One region of the Priestia flexa genome, then DNA from elsewhere that is predicted to be linked to it. Evidence: riboswitches for the same ligand, from Rfam matches in the RefSeq annotation. Region 1 holds a riboswitch; each other region holds the start of a gene.
What was found. A riboswitch is a leader RNA that binds a small molecule or an ion and turns the genes downstream of it on or off. The one in region 1 is predicted to bind S-adenosylmethionine.
Positions count from the first base shown of each region.

Region 2: another riboswitch for S-adenosylmethionine. It lies ahead of LZP85_RS05110 (bifunctional homocysteine S-methyltransferase/methylenetetrahydrofolate reductase); the one in region 1 lies ahead of LZP85_RS17410 (YezD family protein).
Region 3: another riboswitch for S-adenosylmethionine. It lies ahead of mtnK (S-methyl-5-thioribose kinase); the one in region 1 lies ahead of LZP85_RS17410 (YezD family protein).

Region 1 is NZ_CP090431.1:3,379,254-3,383,845, reverse strand. It holds gene LZP85_RS17425 (VOC family protein) at 1-162, opposite strand, end outside; gene LZP85_RS17420 (alanine/glycine:cation symporter family protein) at 258-1,688, opposite strand; gene cdaS (sporulation-specific diadenylate cyclase CdaS) at 1,899-2,522, opposite strand; SAM riboswitch class I at 2,745-2,851, shown strand; gene LZP85_RS17410 (YezD family protein) at 2,956-3,099, shown strand; gene LZP85_RS17405 (phosphoadenylyl-sulfate reductase) at 3,195-3,905, shown strand; gene LZP85_RS17400 (sulfate permease) at 3,925-4,592, shown strand, end outside.
Region 2 is NZ_CP090431.1:1,011,449-1,016,040, forward strand. It holds gene metH (methionine synthase) at 1-1,294, opposite strand, end outside; gene LZP85_RS05110 (bifunctional homocysteine S-methyltransferase/methylenetetrahydrofolate reductase) at 1,295-3,133, opposite strand; SAM riboswitch class I at 3,245-3,347, opposite strand; gene LZP85_RS05115 (aldo/keto reductase) at 3,876-4,592, opposite strand, start outside.
Region 3 is NZ_CP090431.1:964,531-969,122, reverse strand. It holds gene LZP85_RS04890 (pyridoxal phosphate-dependent aminotransferase) at 1-891, opposite strand, end outside; gene LZP85_RS04885 (carbon-nitrogen family hydrolase) at 999-1,781, shown strand; SAM riboswitch class I at 1,874-2,041, shown strand; gene mtnK (S-methyl-5-thioribose kinase) at 2,139-3,311, shown strand; gene mtnA (S-methyl-5-thioribose-1-phosphate isomerase) at 3,324-4,370, shown strand; gene LZP85_RS04870 (hypothetical protein) at 4,510-4,592, shown strand, end outside.

The DNA.
Region 1 (4,592 bases):
AATGATATTGTTGTCTATTCCTAAGAAAGCTAGCTTCAAGGACGGGTCTGTATGTGGAAACGTTTCTAGTAATTCTAACCCAACAATTTCTGTATAAAATGTTATTGACTCTTGAATGTTTTTTACCTGAATACCTACGTGCCCAAATCCTAGAATTGCCATAATTATCACCTTTTCTGAATTAGTTTCTGTATAATAGTTTAAATTTTCGGTCAAATACAGTCAAATAAAAAAGCAGCATAATAGCTGCTCCTTTATTATTTATCAATTTCTCGAGAGCGTTCCCAGAAATCTAAATTCTCTAAGCCTTTAACAGAATCTTTGTAGAAAACAGGATCTTTTCCTGCTTTACGCTGAGACAAGTAATCGTTTAAGACTGCAATTGCAACTTTTCCTAGTAAAACAATTGCAATTAGGTTTGTAATTGCCATTAGGGCCATAAATAAGTCTGCAAGTCCCCAAACAACGCCTAAGCTTGCAACTGAACCAAACAATACCATTAAGATAACCCCGAATCGATAAAGGTTTAACCAGATTTTGTTTGATGTTAAAAATTCAATGTTTGTTTCTCCATAATAATAGTTAGCTACTAATGAGCTAAATGCAAACATAAATAAAATGATAGCAATGAATTGAACAGCCCATCCACCGATATGTGTACTTAACGCAACTTGAGTCAATTGAATTCCTTCAAGTCCAGGCGTTGCATACGCACCAGATAATAACACGATAAATGCAGTACAACTACAGATGATTAGCGTATCGTTAAAGACAGCCAGAGCTTGAATGAAACCTTGCTTAGCTGGGTGACTGACAGATGCCGCTGCGGCTGCGTTAGGTGCACTACCCATACCAGCTTCGTTGGAGAATAATCCGCGTTTGATACCATTCATGATGGCAGCACCGATGGCACCGGCAAATGCTTCTTCAAATCCAAAAGCGCTTTTTATAATTAATGCGATCATATGTGGAATTTCTGTAATATTAATAGCTAAAACAACTAATGCTAGTCCAATATATACAACTGCCATTACTACTACAATTAACTCTGATGCTTTGGCTACTCGTTTAATACCACCAAAAATGAGAACACCCACAATGGCTGTAACAACAACACCAACAATTAAGCGATTAACGCCAAAAGCTTCTTCAAAAGCAAGTGAAATAGTATTAGCTTGTACAGAGTTAAATACTAATCCGAATGAGATTGTAATTAAGATGGAAAATAAAACACCCATCCAGCGTTTGTTTAAACCTTTTTCCATGTAGTAAGCAGGACCACCACGAAAACCGTCTTTGTCTTTTACTTTATATACTTGAGCAAGGGTGCTTTCAATAAAAGCTGATGCTGATCCAACTAAAGCAACAACCCACATCCAAAACACTGCTCCAGGTCCCCCAAGAGCAATTGCAGAAGCAACACCAGCAAGGTTCCCAGTACCTACACGAGCTGCTGTACTAATAGCAAAAGCCTGAAAGGAGGTAATTCCTTTTTTATCGCTTCCGTCTGTTTTAGCGCCTTCACCTAACAAGCGAACCATTTCTTTGAACTGACTAAACTGAACGAATTTTGTACGAATTGTAAAATATAATCCAACTAATAAAAGAAGCGCAATTAATATGTAAGTCCATAAAAAATTATTGGCTTCATCCACAAAGCTGCTGAATAGAGTCGATATGGTTTCCATCCTAAAAGTTCTCTCCCTTAATTAATGATTAACCTTAGCTGTTCATAAAAAGAGTCATTTTAATGATGCTTTTTTAAAATGTGTAAGGTTTTCTGACATTAGTGATTATAGCGCGTTAGACGTATAAAAGGCAACCTGTAATAAGTTTTTTTTATCGTGTAATCTCTTTTTTTATAACTATAAGGTATGATGTCAGACAGGTGTAGTCGCTTACAGGATGTTTTTGCTGGAATGGATTGGATATAAGCTACCGTCTAAAGCAAAAGATATTCGACCGCTTTCTTCTGATACAACTAAAATAAGTGCGTCGCACTGTTCAGACATACCAAGAGCTGCACGGTGGCGTGTTCCAAGCTTCTTTTGCAGTACTTTTGTGGACAGTGGTAAAACATTAGCAGCCGAAATAATTTGATTGTTTCTAATCACAATGGCACCATCATGTAATGGATTTCCAGGATAAAAAACTGTTTCAACGAGCGTAGACGTAACGGGAGCGTGAATAGGAATTCCTTTTTGAATTAAGTGCTCCACTGAGTCATTTCTCTCAATAACCATTAAAGCTCCATGATGTTTCTCAGATAAATTATGTATCGCGAGTGAAAGAGCTGCGTATTCGTGGGTGTAAGGAGACAAGTAATGTCTTAAATAATAGGATGCAGCTGTGGACTGTACGCTTTGAAATAATTTTCTTAAGTCTTCAAAATCACATAAAACACAGTGGTCACTGCTTTCTAGATGTTGCTGAATTTTGGTTGCTTCCGCTGCTATTTGACTTAAATGATTTTGTAAACTTTGTTTAATTACATCATCTAATTGAAAAGAGTGACTTTCCATCATTGAACATAGCTCCAATCTAAAATAATTATTATGTTTTAATGTGTACGAAAGACATAAATCTATACTATAACGGTGTGAATTAAGAGTGACGCCCAAAAAAATTGCGCATATAATGAAAAAATAATAGATATTTCTGTTAATTTAAAGTATAGTTTTCTTATCGGATAAATTATTTTTGCTGTTGACAAATATTCTAAATATGCTAAAATTTTTAAAAAATACTTATCCAGAGTGGTGGAGGGAACTGGCCCTTTGAAACCCAGCAACCTGCATGTTGTGCAAGGTGCTAACTCCAACAAAATGATTTTCATTTTGAAAGATAAGGTGAATTTGTTGCCTAATCAGTCTTTCAGATGTGGAAGACTTTTTATTTTCCATGAAAAAACAGAAGCCTGTTGAATATATTGTTAACAAATAAGGAGGGACTGTGATGGCACAAAACTCTGACTTAAATTCTGTTTTTGCAAGCGTAGAAAAAATGTTAAGCGACATGAAGTTTGGCTCAATCACGCTTGTGGTTCAAGATGGGAAAGTAGTTCAACTCGAGAAAAATGAAAAAGTAAGAATTAAATAAATAGCTGACTAGACAAACTAGAGGCGGTTTTATCCTTCATTATGGGGGTAAAACCGTCTTTTTTGATTGGATAACAAAGTATTGGAGTGAAAATCATGAGTGTATATACGTATGAAAATTGGCCAAATCAATTTCCGACTTTTGATGAGCAAGATGAAACAAAGGGAGCTTTAAAGGCGTTAGAGTGGGCATATAACCATTATGGTGATTCTCTTATTTACGCATCTAGCTTTGGAATTGAAGGAATTGTATTAATTGATTTAATTTCAAAAGTGAAAAAAGATGCTCACATTGTTTTTTTAGACACAGGTGTTCATTTTAAAGAGACGTACGAAGTCATTGAAGCAATTAAAGAGAGGTTTCCAGATTTACGTATCCAAATGAAAAAGCCTAACCTATCGCTAAAAGAGCAAGCTGAAAAGCATGGAGATGAACTTTGGAAAACTGAGCCTAACCTATGCTGTCAAATTCGCAAGATTATTCCTTTAAAAGAATCACTTGCTCCGTATGATGCTTGGATTTCAGGGTTAAGAAGAGAACAATCTGAATCAAGAAGTAAAACAGAGTTTTTTAATAAGGACGAGAAATTCAAAAAGATTAAAGTTTGCCCATTAATTCATTGGTCTTGGAAAGAAATTTGGCGATATGTATATAAGCATAACTTGCCGTATAACAAACTTCACGATCAAGGGTATCCAAGCATTGGATGTGAGCCCTGTACGCTACCTGCCTATAACATGGAAGATTTACGATCTGGAAGATGGGCAGGTACTAAGAAAGTGGAATGTGGCTTACATGAATCTTAAATGAAAGAGCTGAAAATTTATGCTTGTTTACATTGCTTTTGCAATCGCCCTCTTTTTTGCGATGAATATTGGCGCAAGTGGTGCAGCTGCTGCTATGGGAGTCTCTTACGGTTCAGGTGCCATTAAGCATCGCAAAGTGGCATTAGCTATATGTGCACTAGGTATTTTACTAGGTGCTGTTATCGGTGGAGGAGAAGTTGTTAAAACCATTGGTTCTGGTATTATCCCAGAAAGTATTCTAACGGTGGAGCTAGTTATTATTATTTTAGCTTCTGCAACTCTATCATTATTCTTTGCTAATTTAATTGGAATACCACTATCAACTAGTGAAGTGACAGTAGGATCAGTTGTAGGTGTTGGGATTGCCTATCAATCTGTTTATATACAAAAGCTATTAATTGTTATGAGCTTTTGGGTTATTGTACCGATTATTTCGTTTGTAATTGCCTTTGTATGTGGGTGGTTATTAAAAAAGAAAAAAACGCCTACTCAGCAAAAGTGGAAAAAGCCACTTGCAGTTTTAGTAATAGCTACCGGTTTTTTTGAAGCTTTTTCAGCCGGTATGAACAACGTAGCAAACGCCGTAGGCCCGCTTGTTGGAGCTGGTATGATCAGTACATCAACTGGCGTTATAGCAGGTGGGTTAGCCGTTGCGGTTGGTGCATTACTTTTAGGAGATCGAGTAAT
Region 2 (4,592 bases), 1.6 Mb from region 1:
AGTTAATAATTGCTTTACCCTGTGAGTAGGTGAGGGCACGTTCAATTACGGCTTCGTCCGTTGAATCAATAACAAGAGGGACTTTGACTTTTTTCACAACCTCTTGGATAAACAGTTCCATATCTTCAATTTCATCGCGATCTGGATCGGCTAAGCAAATATCAATAACATGTGCACCATTTTTTACTTGAGCGCGCGCGATTTCAGAAGCTTCTTCAATCTTTCCTTCTGCAATAAGGCGCTTAAATTTACGTGAGCCGATAACGTTGGTACGTTCACCTACAAACAAAGGGCGCATGGAGTCATCGTAAATTAATGACTCGATTCCAGAAACAGCATGGTTATGCTCAGGTCGATTTAATGGACGAGGAGAGACGTCTTTCACAGCTTCAGCCAACGCCTTAATGTGAGCAGGCGTAGTACCGCAACAACCACCAACAAAATTCAACCAACCTTTGTCCGCAAAGCTTTTAATTTTTTGAGCAAGAAGTTCAGGTGATTCATGGTAGTTACCTTCTTCATCTGGAAGGCCAGCATTTGGGTAACAGCTAACAGCAGACGTTGCTAATTCAGATAAAGAGCGAATATGATCCGTCATAAACTCAGGGCCAGTAGCACAATTTAAGCCAACAGATAGAGGCTTGATATGCTCTAATGATAGATAGAAAGATTCAATATCTTGGCCCGCCAGCGTCGTTCCCATCGGTTCGATTGTTCCTGAAATCATAATAGGAAGCTCTTTGCCCGATGCTTCAAATGCAGCTGTAATTCCTAAAAAAGCAGCTTTTACGTTTAGCATATCTTGACACGTCTCCACCAGAAGGAGGTCAACGCCACCGTCTAATAATCCACGAACTTGTTCTTCGTACGACTCGACCAATTCTTGAAAGGTAACTCCGCCCGTTACCGACAATGTTTTTGTTGTAGGACCAATAGCTCCGGCTACAAACCTTGGCCACTCAGGCGTTGAAAACTTATCTCGTGCTGCCACCGCTAGCTTTACAGCTTCGATGTTTAGCTCGTAGGCAAGGTGACCTAAATCGTACTCATCTAATACAATGGAAGTAGAGCCAAACGTATTGGTTTCAATAATATCAGCACCTGCAGCGAAATATTCTTCGTGAATACGCTGAATAACGTGAGGAGCTGTTAGGGTTAAATACTCATTACAACCATCGTACTCTTCGCCACCAAAATCAGCAGCTGTTAAATTTGCGTCTTGAATCATGGTTCCCATTGCACCATCAATAATTAATATTCGCTTTTGTAATTGTTCTTGAATTAATGAGGTCATTTAGTTCTTCCTTTCTGTCGTTACAAGCTGTTTATCGTTGATATAACGAGTTAAAATCTCGGTCATTTCGTAGCGCAAAAACGGTGTAATCAAATAGATACCATTAAATAATTCATAGGCAGTATCGATTAAGTCTTTTGCAATTGCTAATCCTTCAACTTCACCTTTAATTCGATCTTCTCCAGTAGCATCCATGCGTGCTAAAATATCTTCCGACAATTTAATTCCGGGTACTTCATGATGAATAAAGCGAGCGTTACGAGCACTTGTTAGTGGCATGATGCCGATATAAATTGGAGCATCTAAATGTTTCGTTGCTTCGTACACTTCTTCAATTTGTTTTGTTGAGTATAGCGGCTGTGTAATAAAATAGTGAGCACCGCATGAAATTTTCTTTTCAAGTCTGACAACTGCACGGTCTAAATGTCGAACGTTTGGGTTAAATGCCGCTGCGATTGAAAAATTGGTTTTTTGTCCAAGTGGCTTTCCTGAATAGGATAATCCTTCATTAAATTGAGCAATTAAGCTAATTAAATCGAATGAAGAGACATCATAAACGGACGTAGCTCCAGGGAAATCTCCAATCTTTGATGGATCTCCTGTAATGGCTAATACTTGGTTAATGCCAAGTGTATGAAGTCCCATTAAATGGGATTGAAGTCCGATTAAGTTACGGTCACGACACGTAATATGAACAAGCGGTCGAGCATCCGTTTGCTGCTGCATAAGCGATGCCATTGCTAAGTTGCTTACTCGAGGTGATGCCAGAGAATTATCTGCAAGGGTAACCGCATCAACACCAGCCTTATGAAGAGCTTTTGCACCATCTAAAAATTTTGTTGGTCCAAGCTGTTTTGGTGGATCAAGCTCAACGATAATTGAACGCCTTTCTTTCACAAGATCATGGAGGTGTGGTTCCTTTGTTTGTTCTTGTTCTTTGATTTCTACAACTGGTCTAATCTTTACTTTCTTTTGCGTAATAGGCTTTTCATGCTTCAATGCTTGTGACATCGCTTGAACATGAGCGGGCGTAGTACCGCAGCATCCACCTACTAAACGAACGCCTTGATTGCGAAAAGCTTTGGCGCTTTCAACGAAATAATCTTGATTTGTAGCGTACTCCACTTTTCCTTCTACATAAGCTGGTAAGCTTGCATTTGGATAAGCTGATAAGAAAGCACGATCTAAAAGCGGAACTTCTTCAAGCGATTGAATCATATGAGAAGGGCCTAAACGACAGTTCAGACCGACAACATCTGCACCTAAAGATTCTAACTCTTGAAACGCATCATAAAGGGATGTTCCATTTTGTAATACGCCAATATCATGGAGTGAAACATGCGTAATGATTGGTTTTGATGTCTCTTTTCTAGCCAAGGACAACACTGTTTTTAATTCTTCAAAATCGTAGTATGTTTCAAATAGCAAGCCGTCAACGCCTTCATTTAACAGCCAAAATAGCTGCTCGCGAATGCTTCGCTTTACTTCTTCTGTTGAGATGGCGTTTTTTTGAAATGAGCGAATGCCTCCTAGTGTACCGACCACGTATGCATCTTTCTTAGCAGCTTGCTTTGCAATTCTGACGGCTGAAATGTTAATATCTTTGACAGCATCTTCTAAACCATATCGTGCAAGCTTTTGATAATTGGCAGCATATGTATTGGTTTGAATGACATCTGCACCTGCTTCTACATATGCACGATGAATGCGCTGAATCTCTTCTTTTTTTGTGATGTTTAGCTCTTCAAAGCAGCTATCAATTCCATGTGAATACAGAAGGGTACCAGTTGCACCATCTCCTATTAAAATGCGTGATTGTAAATCTTCAAGTAACCCCATTTGAAAACCTCCTTAAACGTTCTATTTCATCTGTTATCAGTTGTGTTCAAATAAAAAAAGAAAATGAATAAACAAAAAAAGCCTTCTGTAAGAAGAAGACTTTATTTCTTCTTCTTATCTTCCAAGCGATTTGCTTGCTGGATTTAGCACCATGTCATTTCGACTGGTTGCTGAGGTTTCAAAGGGCCAGTCCCTCCACCTCTCGTGATAAGAATCCATATATGATTATTATTTTAGTTCATTCTGCGATATGTTTACTTAAAAAGAAACGAACGATAAAGATGAAATTTAATCTTATTATCTAATTTATCTGATTTTTGTATATTATACAAGACAATTTCGAAAATTTCACTAATAAATCATAAGAAGAGGGTGGGCATAACAAAACAAATTTCCAAAAATACCAACACTCCCTTTTCTCACCTCTTTACGTTGTCAGAACACGTTCGTTCCATTGCGCTATGGCCACTCGCTTTCCGGGGAGAGGAACCTGAGCTTCCTCCCTGCGCTGCGAGATCTCAGTTTTCCCTCTCTTTCCCGCAGGAGTCGAGTGTCCTACGCTCCATTCCACCCTATTTTCAACATTGTTTTCACAATCAATAAAAAACCTGAACGATTAAAAGTGAGGAACTCTCAACCGTTCAGGTTTATCATTGGCTGAATTACTTATTTCTCAGCCTCGGAGTGCATTGAATTAAATTGTTGAAATCTACGTGTTAGAAAAGAAATTATCTAAATAGGTTTAATCAACAGGTCGTCCTTTAGAAGCCTCTAAAATTTGGAACCACTGCATGCGATTCACCTTTAAGTCCAACGCTTGAATAGCTACATCAATGCGGTTCATTTTTCCAGACCCGACAATCGGCATAATAGTAGCTGGGTGAGCTAGTAACCAAGCATAGACAACTTGATCTAACGATTTCGCTCCAATTTCTTCACCGATTTCTGTTAGCTTGTTTCGAACGCGAATGGAACGCTCATCTTCAGCAGTGAAGATGGAGCCGCCACCTAGTGGTGACCAAGCCATCGGCGCTATCTTATGCTGCTGGCATTGTTCAATTGTGCCTTCTTCAAAATGGTTTAAATAAGTAGGGGAGACTTCAATTTGATTCGTAATAAGTGAAAAAGGTAAGAACGATTGAAGTAAATCAAACTGTGAACGTTTAAAGTTCGAGACCCCAAAGTAGCGTACTTTTCCTTCTTCTTTAAGCTGAATAAACGCATCTGCTACTTCTTGTGGATCCATAAAAGGATCTGGACGGTGGATGAGTAAAACATCTACATAGTCCGTATTTAAATTCTTTAATGACTGGTTGGCGCTGTTGATGATATGTTCTTTGCTCGTATCATAAAAATTAATTTTACGCTCTGGATATTTATCAGACGTTAGCTTAATGCCACATTTTGTAACAAGCTGCATAGACTCGCGTAAAGAAGGCTTTTGCGCTAACGCTTGCCC
Region 3 (4,592 bases), 1.6 Mb from region 1:
GACTAGTTCATCTACGCAGTTCTGTGACTCTAGTAAAGCAACCGCGGCTGCTTGCTGTATTCCGCTAAATACACTTACAAATAAGTGATCTTGTAAAAGATTAATCGCTTCAATAACGCTTTCGTTTCCAACAGCAAAACCGATGCGCCACCCCGCCATATTATACGTTTTGGATAGCGTATAAATTTCAATGCCCACTTCTTTGGCACCTGGAGTTTGCAGAAAACTAATGGGCTTTTGACCGTCAAACCCAATTGCGCCGTACGCAAAGTCATGTACAATGCACGTATCGTACTGGCGAGCAAATTCAACCGTTTTTTCGAAAAATAATGCCGTAGCTACTGCGCCGGTCGGATTATTTGGGTAGTTTAAAAACATGAGCTTAGCTTTTTGCTTCACTTCTTCGCTTATTTCCTCGTAAACTGGTAAAAAATCATTCTCTTTTTTCAAGGGCATAGCTTCCATTTTCGCTCGTGCTAGCTCCACTCCTGACCAATAGTCTGGGTAACCTGGGTCGGGCACTAAAACTGTATCTCCAGGATTAAGTAAACACTGAGGAATTTCTACTAACCCAGCTTTGCCTCCAAACAAAATAGCGACTTCTTTTTCGGGATTTAGCTGGACACCGTATTCTCTTTCGTAAAACGCTGCTGCCGCTTTTTTCAAAAAAGCTTGTCCGCGAAACGGTGAGTACTTGTGGTAGTTTGGATTTTCACTCGCGTCTTGAAGTGCCTTGACAATATGAGGGGGCGTTGGCTGATCTGGGTTTCCTTGCCCTAAATTAATCACATCATGCCCTTCTTTTATTACTTTTGCAACTTTGCTAACAAGGGATGCAAAAAATTGTTTCGGTAAACTCTTCAATAGTTCTGATTGTTCAAACTGCTTCATGTGAACACCTTCTCAAAAAATTCTTGAAATTCTAGTCACAAATAATATATTGTAATAGTCAACTTGTAAAGTCATTTTTATAAAATAAATCAGGATGGTGAAGTTTAATGAGCTTAAAAGTAGCGTGTTTACAACTTGATCTTGCATTTGGAAACCCTAAAAAAAATTACGAGCATGCTGAAAAAAAAATGAAGGAAGCACTGCTTGAATCTCCAGATATTCTTATACTGCCAGAACTTTTTGATACGGCTTATGATTTACAGAACCTCGACGCTATCGCGGACTCAGAAGGTAAGCAAGCGACTAGCTTTTTCTCTGCTTTCGCCAAAACACACAGCGTGAACATCATCGCTGGATCAGTTGCTAAGAAAACAAAAAGCGGCGTTACGAATACAATGTATGTCTTTAATCGTGAAGGCCAGGAGGTCTCGCAATATAACAAGCTACACTTATTTAAGCTGATGAATGAGCACTTATTTCTACAACCAGGTGAAACCAAAAACATCTTTACGCTTGAAAACTCATTATGCGCAGGCGTTATTTGCTATGATATTCGCTTTCCAGAATGGATTCGCGTTCATACAAGCGCAGGTGCAGAACTCCTTTTTGTGGTTGCTCAGTGGCCCAAGCCAAGACTTGCTCACTGGAAAGCACTTCTAGTAAGCAGAGCCATTGAAAATCAATGCTACGTGGTTGCCTGCAACCGCTCTGGAGACGATCCAGCTAACACATTTGCTGGTCATTCGTTAATCATTGACCCTTGGGGAGAAATTATTGCAGAAGCAGGTGAAAATGAAGAAATACTAACAGCAGACGTTGATTTATCAACCGTAAAGGCAATCCGAGAACAAATTCCGGTCTTTACAGATCGTCGCACAGAATTTTATTAAATTTCGCTGTTGACATCCAAAAATTCACATGATACGATGTTCTCCAGAAGTTACTAATAAGTCAAACAAATCAAAATTAAATAATATCTTTACTCTTATCAAGAGTTGGCTGAGGGATTTGGCCCTATGACGCCCAGCAACCGACCGTAATACCATTGTGAAATGGAGCGCAGCTTTTTAGCGCTATAAAACAATTCGTTGTTTTATGAAGGCACGGTGCTAATTCCAACAGAAAGAGAAATCTTTCTGGCAGATAAGAGGTTTGAATGACAATCAAGCCTCTTTCACTCACCGAAAGAGGCTTTTATATGATTTAAAAGCCTCCGGTATACTTATTTTTTATGGAGGTAGATAACGATGACAACAACAACTTATACATATGAGCCACTAAATGAAATTACAGCGATTAGACTTGTGAAACAGCTGAAGTTATTTTCGGAAAGTGAAGCTCTTACAGCTCGTGAAATTGGTGATGGCAATTTAAACCTTGTTTTTCATATTGTGAACGACCAAACCAACAAGTCCATTATTGTAAAGCAGGCTCTTCCTTATGCGAAAGTTGTAGGAGAAAGCTGGCCTTTATCACTCAAGCGCGCAACGATTGAAAGCAATGCGCTCAAACAGTTTGGCAGCTTAACACCCGAACTCGTTCCAGACGTTTATTATCATGATGAAAACTTAGCTGTTACGGTCATGGAAGACCTGTCTCACCTAACAATTTCTCGTACAGGATTAATCCAAGGAGAAACATACCCACTTCTTTCAGAACATATCGGTAGATTTTTAGCTCATATTGCATTTGAGACGTCTGACTTTGCGATTAAGCCACAGGAGAAAAAAGAGCTGGTTGCTCAATATATTAACCCTGATTTATGCAATATTACAGAAGACTTAGTGTTTACAGATCCGTTTTTTGATTACAATACAAATGAATTTGAAGAAACGCTTCGAAGCGATGTAGAAAACTTATGGACAGATGAAGAAGCTAAGCTTGAAGTAGCTAAGCTTAAACAAAAGTTTTTAACAAGTAGCCAAACGCTTGTACACGGTGACCTGCATACGGGTAGTATTTTTGCTAGTGAGCGCGAAACAAAAGTTATTGATCCTGAGTTTGCATTTTATGGGCCCTTTGGCTTTGACTTAGGACAGTTTGTTGCCAATCTTCTGCTTAACACCTTGTCTCGTCCTGCTCAAAAACGCAGTGTACTTTTGGATCATATCACCAAAACGTGGGATGTTTTCCAAACAACATGGAACAAACTTTGGGTTGAGTCTAAAGTGGAACCGTTCGTTAAAAATCCAAACTATTCCGACTATATCTTACAACAAACGTGGACGGATGCTGTTGGCTACGCAGGGTGCGAGTTAATTCGACGTACAATTGGATTGGCGCACGTAGTAGATATTGATTCATTGCCTGATGAAGAGCGCTTAAACGCTCAAAAAGCAGCTCTTCGTTTAGGACGTTATTTACTAACTCATCAAACAGAAATTAGTGCACATGATTTTAAGAACTTGATTGAAGAATGAAAGGAGCCCAACATGACACACACTCTTACACTCCCTCGTTCAGTTGAATGGAAGGAAACGTTTATTTCACTGCTTGACCAGCAGCTATTACCAAACACAGTTGAATATATTAAGCTACATACTTTACAAGACGTATGGGACGCTATCGTTACGCTAAAAGTACGAGGGGCACCTGCAATCGGCATTACCGCAGCGTTTGGCTTAGCGCTTTCGCTTCAAAACTACGATGTACAGACGATTGAAGAATTCAAAAAAAAGCTGCAGGCCGACAAAGAATTTTTGGCGAGTTCTCGCCCAACAGCCGTCAACTTATTTTGGGCGTTAGAACGCGTAGTAAACAGCATCAATAGCGCCATTTCCATAAATGAGGCTAAAACACTTGTTATTCATGAAGCGATTCAAATTCAAGCGGAAGATGAAGCCACCTGCTACCGCATAGGTGATTATGCATTATCGCTGTTTAATAAACACGATCGTGTTATGACAATTTGTAATGCTGGCTCGATTGCCACAGCATATTATGGAACTGCTTTAGCGCCTTTTCATATTTCAAAAGAGCGTGATATTCCGCTGAAAGTATTTGCGTGCGAAACACGCCCCGTTCTCCAAGGGTCACGCTTAACGGCATGGGAGCTTCAAAAATCAGGCGTAGATGTGACACTTATCACAGATAGTATGGCTGCACATACCATTAAAACAAAAGGGATTAATGCCATTATTGTCGGAGCTGACCGTATTGCAGCTAACGGTGACACTGCTAATAAAATTGGAACATATGGGCTTGCACTTTTAGCAAAAGCATTTAATATTCCGTTTTATGTAGCAGCTCCAAAATCAACGTTTGATTTATCGATCGCATCAGGAGCAGAAATTCCAATTGAAGAGCGCTCTGCAAAGGAAATTACGCATATCGGTGATGTACAAGTTGCTCCAGACAATATTTCTGTTTATAACCCGGCATTTGACGTTACGCCAAGTGAATTCATTACGGCCATCATCACAGAGCATGGCATTATTCACTCACCTTCTGTCGATACAATTAAACTCGTACTAAACTAAAAAAGAGAGAATCTCAGGTTACAATGAGATTCTCTCTTTTTTGCTTTGTAACATAAATGTAACAGTAATTTATCATCTACCTACATATATTATAGTTAGTTTTATCATGTTAAGCGAAATCTGTATAGGAGGGGTAGCTATGACCAAACAAGAACATCCCGACTCAACCTGTAAAAAGCGAAAGCAGCGGGCACGAAAGGAGCAATTTCAGCTTTTAGATGT